2 regions of the Streptomyces sp. NPDC054847 genome follow, and region 1 is predicted to be linked to the other one. Evidence: riboswitches for the same ligand, from Rfam matches in the RefSeq annotation. Region 1 holds a riboswitch; the other holds the start of a gene.
The links. A riboswitch is a leader RNA that binds a small molecule or an ion and turns the genes downstream of it on or off. The one in region 1 is predicted to bind thiamine pyrophosphate.
Positions count from the first base shown of each region.

Region 2: linked by a shared signal. The riboswitch ahead of thiO (glycine oxidase ThiO) and the one ahead of ACWGH4_RS03535 (thiamine ABC transporter substrate-binding protein) in region 1 are both predicted to bind thiamine pyrophosphate.

Region 1 is NZ_JBSGZJ010000015.1:6,273-12,238, forward strand. It holds gene ACWGH4_RS03520 (LOG family protein) at 1-528, shown strand, start outside; gene ACWGH4_RS03525 (ABC transporter ATP-binding protein) at 522-1,559, opposite strand; gene ACWGH4_RS03530 (ABC transporter permease) at 1,559-3,175, opposite strand; gene ACWGH4_RS03535 (thiamine ABC transporter substrate-binding protein) at 3,214-4,314, opposite strand; TPP riboswitch at 4,310-4,431, opposite strand; gene rlmN (23S rRNA (adenine(2503)-C(2))-methyltransferase RlmN) at 4,495-5,601, opposite strand.
Region 2 is NZ_JBSGZJ010000526.1:158-4,556, forward strand. It holds gene ACWGH4_RS31540 (Rv2175c family DNA-binding protein) at 1-252, opposite strand, end outside; gene ACWGH4_RS31545 (NAD(P)/FAD-dependent oxidoreductase) at 297-1,478, opposite strand; gene ACWGH4_RS31550 (hypothetical protein) at 1,605-1,946, opposite strand; TPP riboswitch at 1,998-2,110, shown strand; gene thiO (glycine oxidase ThiO) at 2,108-3,271, shown strand; gene thiS (sulfur carrier protein ThiS) at 3,280-3,582, shown strand; gene ACWGH4_RS31565 (thiazole synthase) at 3,589-4,383, shown strand.

The DNA of each region.
Region 1 (5,966 bases):
AACCTGGGCGCCTACGCGGCACCGCACCCGGACGGGATGCTGGACGACGCGCTGCTGCTGCTCGCCAAGGCCCCGTCGTTCCTGCCGTCCGTCTCCGACTGGGCGCAGGCCGCCTTCGAGGTCCGTCACCGCTGGCCGAGCGGCGGCGACTCCGTCGGCATCCCGACCTGGTTCTACGGCCACGAGCCGCCGAACGCCTTCGCCGGGCACATCGCCAAGTACTTCGCCAACGCCACCCGTGAGGACGGCCTGCTGGCCAGGTCGAACGCGGGTGTCATCTTCCTGCCGGGCGCCGCCGGAACACTCCAGGAGATCTTCGACAACGCCACACCGAACTACTACGAGTCGCGCGGCGGACCGACCCCCATGGTGCTCGTCGACCGGCACCACTGGACGGATCATCTGCCGGCGTGGCCGCTGCTGCGCTCACTCGCGCGCGGCCGGTCGATGGAGGCACGGATCGCCCTTGTCGACTCGGTCGAGGAGGCACCGGACGCGCTGCGGCGGCTGCTGGCGGACGCTCACTGAGGGGCGTCCGGTCCGAGCACCACCACCTCCTCGGCGGCGAAGACGACACCCACCGCGGTGCCCACGACCGGGGCCTGCCCGAGGGAGCACTCCGCCTCCAGCGGGGGCCCGCCCTCGGGGCGCAGCCGCACGGCCACGTGGCTCCCGCGGAAGGTGCGCGACTCGACCGTGCACCGCAGGCCCTCCGACGGGTCGGTGAGCCGAACCCCGTCGGGCCGTACGAGCACCATCCGCGCTCCCTGGGGCGACCCGTCCGGTACCGGCAACTTGCCCCACTCGGTGTTCGCGGCCGTGCCCTCGACGGTCGCCGCCACGACGTTGTCGAAACCGAGGAAGCGGGCCACGAACGCGGACGCGGGCCGCTGCCAGACCTCCAGCGGGGTCCCCGCCTGCGCGATCCGGCCGTCCCGCATGACGACGACCCGGTCGGCCAGCGCGAAGGCCTCGCCCTGGTCGTGGGTGACGGCGAGCACCGTCGTGCCCAGCCGCTCGAACAGGTCACGCAGTTCGACGACGAGCCGCTCCCGCAGACCACGGTCCAGCTGGCCGAGCGGCTCGTCGAGCATCAGCAGTCTCGGCTCCGGCGCCAGCGCCCTGGCGAGGGCGACTCGCTGTTGCTCGCCGCCGGACAGGGCCGCGACGGACCTCTTCCGCGCACCCGGCAGCCCCACCATCCGCAGCAACTCGTCGGTCCTGCGGGCCTGTTCCGCACGGTCCGCGCCGTGCATCCGCAATCCGAAGGCGACATTGCCGCCGACGTCCCGCTGCGGGAACAGCTGGTGGTCCTGGAACATGAGCCCCACCCCGCGCCGGTGCACCGGTACGCGCGCCTGGTCGGCCCCACCGAGCAACACCCGCCCCGCGTCGGCCTCCTGGAGCCCGGCGACCACCCGCAGCAGCGTCGACTTGCCACTGCCGCTCGGTCCGAGCAGGCACACGATCTCGTGCTCGGCGACCTTGAGGTCCACCGAGTCCAGCGCGGTGCGCGGCCCGAACCGTACGGTCACGCCCGCCAGTTCCAGCAGCGCCATCAGAACTCCTCGGTGGTGGACTCGGTACGGATGCGTTCGAGCAGCAGCAGCGCCGCCGCGCACACCACCATCAGGATGGTGCTCAGTGCCATCGCCTGCCCGTAGTTGAGCTCCCCGGGCCGTCCGAGCAGCCGTGCGACCGCCACCGGCAGCGTCGGGTTGTCAGGACGGGCGATGAAGACAGTGGCGCCGAACTCGCCGAGGGAGACGGCGAACGCGAAACCGGCGGCCACCGCCAGCGCCCTGCGCACCAGCGGCAGATCGACCTCGCGCCAGGCCCGCAGCGGGGACGCGCCGAGGACCGCGGCCGCCTCCCGCAGGCGTTCGTCCACGGCGCGCAGCACGGGCAGCATGGTGCGGACCACGAAGGGCACGCCGACCAGCGCCTGGGCGAGGGGCACCAGGATCCACGAGGCCCGCAGGTCCAGCGGCGGTTCGTCGAGGGTGATGAGGAAGCCGAAGCCGACGGTCACGGCGGAGACGCCGAGCGGCAGCATGAGCAGTGCGTCGAAGCCCCGGACGAGCCTGCCCGCCCGACGGGTGAGGGCGGCCGCGGCGAGACCGCCGACGGCTACCGAGATGGCGGTCGCGGCCAGGGCGTAGCGGAGGGAGTTCCAGACGGCTTCGATCGGCGGCACGAGGAACGCGCCGCCGGACGGGTCCACGGTGCCGAGTTCCCGGTAGTAGCCGAACCCGTAGCCGGCCGGGGTGTCGAAGGAACGCTCGACCAGCACCGCGAGCGGCGCCAGGAGCAGCACCACCACCGTGGTCAGGACGCCGCCGAGCAGCAGCCACTGAACAGCGCCGCGCGGCCGTCGCGCGGTGCGCGCCGGATCGACGAGCCGCAGCGCGCTCTCCCGCCGCCGCACCGTCCAGGCGTGCACGGCCAGGACCACGCCGACAGCCAGGAACTGCACCAGCGTCAGCACGGCCGCCGTCGACAGGTCCAGGAACTCGGCGGTCTGCCGGTAGATCTCCACCTCGAGGGTGGAGAAGGTGGGGCCGCCGAGGATCTGCACGACACCGAAGGAGGTGAAGGTGAAGAGGAAGACCATGAGGGCGGCCGCGGCGAGCGAGGGCACCAGCGCGGGCAGCGTCACCCGCCGCCAGGCGGCGAGGCGGCCCGCCCCCAGCACCCGGGCGGCCTCCTCCTGGCGGGGGTCGAGCTGCGACCACAGACCGCCGACGGTGCGGACGACGACGGCGTAGTTGAAGAAGACATGCGCGAGGAGGATCGCCCACACCGTGGTGTCCAGCCGGATCCCCCACAGTTCGTCGAGGAGTCCGCCGCGCCCCAGCAGGGCCAGGAACGCCGTACCGACGACGACGGTCGGCAGCACGAACGGCACGGTGACCACCGCGCGCAGCAGCCGCTTCCCGGGAAAGTCGAGCCGGGCGAAGACATACGCGCCGGGCAGCGCGATCAGCAGGGTCAGTGCCGTGGACGCCAGCGCCTGCCAGGTGGTGAACCACAGCACGTCGCGGATGTCCGACCGGCCGAGCACCTCGCAGAACCGGCCGAACTGCCAGGCTCCCTCGGCGTGGAGGCCGCGTCCGACGATCGCCGCGACGGGGTAGGCGAAGAAGAGCCCGAAGAACGCGACCGGACCGGCCATCAGGCCGAACCGTGCCGCGTTCCCGCGCAGGGATGTGCCTACTTCACGACGAGCGAGGACCACGACCGGACCCACTGCTCACGGTTCTTCGCGATGGTGTCCGCGGCGACGGTCTCGGGCTTCTCGACCACCGCGCCGTGCTTGGTGAACAGCTCGGGCAGCTTCGCGTCCTTGACGACCGGGTTGACGAACATGTTGAGCGGCATGTCCTCCTGGAACTTCTTGCTGATCAGGAAGTCCAGCAGCGCCTTGCCGCCCGCCTCGTTCTTCGCGCCCGTCAGCAGGCCCGCGAACTCGATCTGCCGGAAGCAGGTGCCGGTGGCCACGCCGGTGGGCGCCTCCGCGGGCTGCGGCTCGGAGTAGAGGACCTCGACCGGCGGGCTGGAGGCGTACGAGACGACGAGCGGGCGGTCGGCCTTGGCCTTCTTGCCGCCGGCGGAGCCGGAGAACTCCTCGTTGTACGCCTGCTCCCAGCCGTCGACGACCTTGACGCCGTTGTCCTTGAGCTTGTTCCAGTAGCCCTGCCAGCCCGACTCGCCGTACTCGCCGATGGTGCCGAGCAGGAAGCCGAGGCCGGGAGAGGATGTGGCGGCGTTCTCGACGACCAGCATGTTCTTGTACTCGGGCTTCGCGAGGTCGGCGAAGGTCCGCGGCGGCGCGAGCTTCTTGTCGGCGAAGAACTTCTTGTCGTAGTTGACGCAGATGTCGCCGGTGTCGACGGGCGTCACGCGGTGCTTGCCCTCGTCGAGCCGGACCTCCTGCGCGACCTGGTCGAGGCCCTTGGCCTCGTAGGGCGTGAAGAGGTCGTTGTCGAGCGCGCGGGACAGCAGGGTGTTGTCCACGCCGAAGAAGACGTCGCCCTGCGGGGAGCCCTTGGTGAGGATCTCCTTGTTGAGCGCCGTGCCGGCGTCGCCGCTCTTGAGCACCTTGACCGTGTATCCGGTCCGCGCGGTGAACTCCTTCAGCACGGCATCGGACGCCGCGAAGGAATCATGGCTGACGAGCGTCACGGTCTTCGGGCCGCTCGCCCCGCCGGACGCGTCCTTGTCCTTGGACTCCCCGCCGCACGCCGCGAGTACGCAGACGCCGACGGCGCCGACGAGTGCCGTGCGGACGGCACGCCGAAGCTGGCTGTTCATGATGTTGCTGACTCCCTACGCCGGTATGACCCGGATCAGGTCCGAGGGTCTGCGGCCCGTGGCCGTGAAGGCCTCGCCGCACTCTCAGCGCTGTGGTGCGCTCCCCTGTCGGAATGTTTCGTTGTTCAATTGTGCGAACGCACAGGGCACAGTATCAGCCACGGCCGACGGCCCTGCGGGTCACCGCTCCTGCGCCGCCAGCTGCCCGCAGGCGCCGTCGATCTCCTGGCCTCGGGTGTCCCGGACGGTGACAGGCACACCATGAGCGGCGATGGCCTCCACGAACGCCTTCTCGTCCTCGGGTCGCGAGGCCGTCCACTTCGAACCGGGCGTCGGGTTGAGCGGGATCAGGTTCACATGAACCCTCTTGCCCTTCAGCAGCCGGCCGAGGAGGTCACCGCGCCAGGCCTGGTCGTTGATGTCGCGGATCAGCGCGTACTCGATGGAGATCCGGCGGCCCGACTTCTCCGCGTACTCCCAGGCGGCGTCGAGGACCTCGCGCACCTTCCAGCGGGTGTTGACCGGGACCAGGGTGTCGCGCAGCTCGTCGTCCGGGGCGTGCAGCGACACCGCGAGGCGGCACTTGAAGCCCTCGTCCGCGAAGCGGAGCATCGCCGGCACCAGGCCGACGGTCGAGACCGTGATCCCGCGCTGCGAGAGACCCAGACCGTCCGGCTCGGGGTCGGTGAGCCGGCGGATGGCTCCGACGACCCGCTTGTAGTTGGCGAGCGGCTCGCCCATGCCCATGAAGACGATGTTGGACAGCCGGGCCGGCCCTCCGGGCACCTCGCCGTCGCGCAGGGCGCGCATGCCGTCGACGATCTGGTGCACGATCTCGGCGGTCGACAGGTTCCGGTCGAGACCGGCCTGCCCAGTGGCGCAGAAGGGGCAGTTCATCCCGCACCCGGCCTGCGACGAGATGCACATGGTGACCCGGTCCGGGTAGCGCATCAGCACCGACTCGACCAGCGTGCCGTCGTGCAGACGCCACAGCGTCTTGCGGGTGGTGTCGTCGTCGCACGAGATGTGCCGCACCACGGACATCAGATCCGGCAGCAGCTCGGTGGCGAGCTTCTCCCGGGCGGCCGCCGGGATGTCGGTCCACTGGGCGGGGTCGTGGGCGTACCGCGCGAAGTAGTGCTGGGACAGCTGCTTGGCGCGGAACGGCTTCTCGCCGATCGCGGCGACGGCGTCCTTGCGCTCGGCGGGCGTGAGGTCGGCGAGGTGCCGCGGGGGCTTCTTGGCTCCGCGGGGCGCGACGAAGGTGAGTTCTCCTGGCTTGGGCATGGTTCATCCAGTGTCGCAGACGGATTCCCGTGCCCTGCTGGCCTCGGCTTGGCTGACCGGTCCGGGCCCACGTGCTGTCGCCGCCGGGATGTCAGTCGCGGCGAAGGACGCCGCAGCCCCCTTCAAAGCGACAGGACACTCGCGGTGTTGTCCAGCTGGCGCACACCCGCTATAGAATCGAACACGTGTCCGATGTGTCTCGTCTCGCTCTCCTCTGATCCCTCCGCCGCGTTCAGGAGCAACAGCCGGCGCAGACGGACCGATGGATCGCCGGGAGGAACGGCGCGCCACCCTCGCCGCGCCGCGCGCCCGCCGCAACAGATCCGGAGCTCGTCACCGACGGGCCCATCGTGGGGCGAGTGGGG
Region 2 (4,399 bases), on a different contig from region 1:
CTCTTCGTCGGTGAAGCCGTCGTCCCTCAGCAGGGTCAGGGTCCCGGACAGGCCCTTGACCACCTTGTTGCCGTCGATGAAGGCGGCAGGCACCTGGAGCGCCCTGTTCTCACCGCGGCGCACGGCGATCAGCTGGCCGTCCTTGACCAACTGCCGCACGCGCGTCACCTCGACATCGAGCATTTCCGCGATGTCCGGCAGGTAGAGCCAGGCGGGGACGAGGGCATCGATCTTTGCGTCAATCTCGGTCACGGGGACAAGCCTGCCATCCAGGACCGACAGTCGGTAGCCAGGACCTACCGTGCCGCCGCCTTCAGAGGGACGGAAGGGTCGGCCGCCCGCGCCGGATCCAGCTCGGTCCCGGACACGATCAGCTTGCGGCCCTGTGCCAGATCACGGGGCCTGCCCACCGTCAGCAGGGCCACGAGGACGCCGTCGCGCAGCCACAGCACGGACCAGGTGTCCTCCGCCGGACTGCCGCGCCACAGCAGCGTGTCGGCGGCGCCGTGGTGGCCCGCGTACTGGACGAAACGGCCGAACTGCTCGGACCAGAAGTACGGCACCGGGTCGTACGCCTCCGGGGCCGGGGGCCGGGGCTCCTGGTCGCCGAGGATGTTCGCCGCGACGGTGCGCGGACCCTGGAGCGCGTTGTCCCAGTGGTGGACGAGCAGCCGCTCGCCGTACCGGCCGGACGGGTAGGAGGCGCAGTCCCCGACGGCGTACACGTCGGGAGCGGAGGCGCGCAGATACTGGTCGGCGACCACCGCGCCGTCCGGGCCGAGCTCGATGCCGGAGCCCGCCAGCAGGGCGGTGGCGGGGCGCGCGCCGATACCGACGACCACGGCGCCGGCCGGGATCCTGCGCCCTCCGGCCAGGACGACGGCTCCCGGCTCGACGGCTTCCACCTTGGCGCCGGTGATCAGCTCGGCCCCGTGCTGCTCGTACCAGGCGGCCATCGGGGCGGCGACCTCGGCGGGCATGGTCCCGGCGAGCGGGCGGCCCGCGGCCTCCACGACGGTGACGCGGCACCCGGCCTCGCGGGCGGCGGTCGCGAACTCGGCGCCGATCCAGCCGGCGCCGACCACGACGATGTCGTGCTGCTCGACGAGCAGCGGCCGCAGCCGGGCGGCGTCGTCGAGCGTGCGCAGCAGATGGACACCGGGGACGCCGACGGTGCCCGGCAGGGTGACCGGCTCGGCGCCGGTGGCGAGGACCAGCACGTCGTAGGGGACCGGGCCGGACGCGGTGTCGACCTCGTGCGCGTCGGTCCGCACCCGGGTCACCTCGAGACCCAGGCGCAGCTCGACGCCGAGTGCCTCGAAGTCGATGTCGAAGGCGGAGTCCTCCGCCTTGCCGAGCAGGATCGCCTTGGACAGCGGCGGTCTGTCGTACGGCTGGTGCGGCTCCGCGCCGATCAGGGTGACCGTGCCGGTGAATCCCTGCTCGCGAAGGGCGACCGCGGTCTGCACGCCGGCCATGCCCGCGCCGACGATCACCACGCGCCGCCGCGGCTCGGTCCGCCGCCCTTCGTCCGCCCGCGTCTGATGCTGCCGTTCGTCCACCCGCACACCATACGTACCTGACTGGGGGTCAGGAGGGGCGGATCAGGAAGCCTGCTCCTCCACGACGCTCGTCCCGCTGCCCTCCTGGGACTCCCACTGCCAGCTCTCCTCCAGCCGCACCCGGCCGTCCGGCAGGTCCACGACCGTGGAGAGGCAGTGACCGGAGGAGGTCCCGCCGTCCGTCTTGAGCTGCACATAGCGGAAGTCCAGCCGGTCGCCGTCCCTGGTGCCCACAAGATGGCCGCGGACCACGTCGCCGCCTTCGTACTCGGCCCAGATCCGGCCCCGTTCCTCGTGGTACGTGAACCGGGTCCGGGTGCCGACCTGGCCCGGGGCCTGGTCGGCGACCGGGGAGAGAACAAGTCCGTCGAGCGACTTCGCCACTGCTGCGGCTCCCTTACAACGCGTCGGGGCGTGCGGTTAGGGTGGCCACCGTAAGGCACTCGCGGGAGCCCGGACGTACCGGGCTGAGAGGGAGGCTGGCCGGCCTCCGACCGTACGAACCTGATCCGGGTCATGCCGGCGAAGGGAGGGGCTGGACGCCCATGTCTCGTACACCGAGCCCAGACGTCCTCGTCATCGGGGGCGGAATCATCGGCCTGGTCACGGCCTGGCGCACCGCGCAACGGGGCCTGCGGGTCGCCGTGGCCGACCCGGAACCGGGCGGCGGGGCCGCGCAGGTCGCCGCCGGGATGCTGGCCGCCGTCACCGAACTGCATTACGGCGAGCAGACGCTGCTCGGCCTCAACCTCGAATCCGCGCACCGCTATCCGGCCTTCGTCGCCGAGCTGGAGGAGACGTCCGGCCGGCGGGTCGGCTACCGCTCCTGCGGCACGCTCGCCGTCGCCCTCGACGCCGACGACCGGGCGCATCTGCGTGAACTGCACGCCCTCCAGCACCGGTCGGGGCTGACGTCCGAGTGGCTCACCGGCCGTGAGTGCCGCCGCCTCGAGCCCATGCTGGCCCCCGGCGTCCGCGGCGGGCTGCGGGTCGACGGCGACCACCAGGTCGACCCTCGCCGGCTGGCCGCGGCCCTGATCGCCGCCTGCGAGCGCGCCGGGGTCGACTTCCGCCGCGGCTGGGCGGAGCGGCTGCTCGTGACGGGCGGCCGGGCGGCCGGGGCGGTACTCGCCGACGGCACGGAGATCTCCGCGGGACAGGTCGTCCTGGCCGGCGGCAGCATGAGCGGACGGCTGGAGGGCGTACCGAAGGACGTGCTCCCGCCCGTACGCCCGGTGAAGGGCCAGGTCCTGCGACTGACCGTGCCACGCCCTTACGCGCCGTTCCTGTCGCGCACGGTGCGCGCCGTGGTCCGCGGCAGCCATGTCTACCTCGTGCCGCGCGAGGACGGCGAGCTGGTGGTGGGCGCGACCAGCGAGGAGCTCGGCTGGGACACGACGGTCACCGCGGGCGGGGTGTACGAACTGCTGCGCGACGCGCACGAGCTGGTGCCCGGGATCACCGAACTGCCGCTCGTGGAGACCCGGGCGGGACTGCGCCCCGGCTCCCCCGACAACGCGCCGCTGCTGGGCCTCACCGAACTGCCCGGACTGCTTCTGGCCACCGGGCACTACCGCAACGGCGTGCTGTTGACGCCCGTCACCGGCGATGTGCTGGCCGACGCGCTGACGAACGGTGAACTCCCCGAAGTGGCACGGCCCTTCTCACCACGCCGCTTCTCGTCCGTCCTTCAGGAGCAGCCCGCATGAACACCTCCGTGAACGACAGCGCCGACGCCGCTGTCGCCGCCTCCGCCGCTGCCCCCGTCGGTGCCTCGGCCGCCGACGCGGTCGCCGCTTCGGCCGCGGCCGGCGATCGGGTCCGCGTCCTCGTCAACGGCGAGTCCCGGGACGTCGCGGCCGGCATCACGCTGGACGTGGTCGTCACAGCGCTCTCCGCCGCGACCTCCGGCGTCGCCGCGGCCGTCAACGAGGCGGTCGTCCCGCGCGGCGAATGGGCCGCCACCCCGCTCGGCGACGGGGACCGTGTCGAGATTCTCACCGCAGTGCAAGGAGGCTGAACGGCCATGGCCGACGACCGTTTCACCCTCGGAGGGACCACCTTCGACTCCCGTCTGATCATGGGCACGGGCGGTGCGCCCAGCCTCGACGTGCTCGAGAGGTCCCTCGTCGCGAGCGGCACGGAACTGACGACCGTCGCGATGCGGCGCCTGGACCCGACGGTCCAGGGGTCCGTGCTGTCCGTCCTGGACCGGCTCGGCATCCGGGTCCTGCCGAACACCGCGGGCTGTTTCACCGCGGGCGAGGCTGTGCTCACCGCCCGCCTGGCCCGGGAGGCCCTCGGCACCGACTGGATCAAGCTCGAGGTCGTCGCGGACGAGCGGACGCTGCTGCCGGACGGCGTGGAGTTGCTCGACGCGGCGGAGACGCTCGTCGACGACGGCTTCACCGTGCTGCCGTACACGAACGACGACCCGGTGCTCGCGCGGAAGCTCCAGGACGTGGGCTGCGCGGCGATCATGCCGCTCGGCTCGCCGATCGGCTCCGGGCTCGGGATCCGCAACCCGCACAACTTCCAGTTGATCGTCGAGCAGGCGGACGTCCCCGTCATCCTGGACGCGGGCGCCGGCACGGCGTCGGACGCCGCACTGGCGATGGAGCTCGGGTGCGCGGCGGTGATGCTGGCGTCGGCGGTGACGCGCGCGCAGGAGCCGGTCCTGATGGCGGAGGCGATGCGGCACGCGGTGGACGCGGGCCGGCTGGCGTTCCGCGCGGGCCGGATCCCGCGACGCCACTTCGCGGTGGCGTCGTCGCCGCACGAGGGGCGGGGGGCGCTGGACCCGGAGCGGCCGGCGTTCTGAGGGGTCGGGTGCGTGG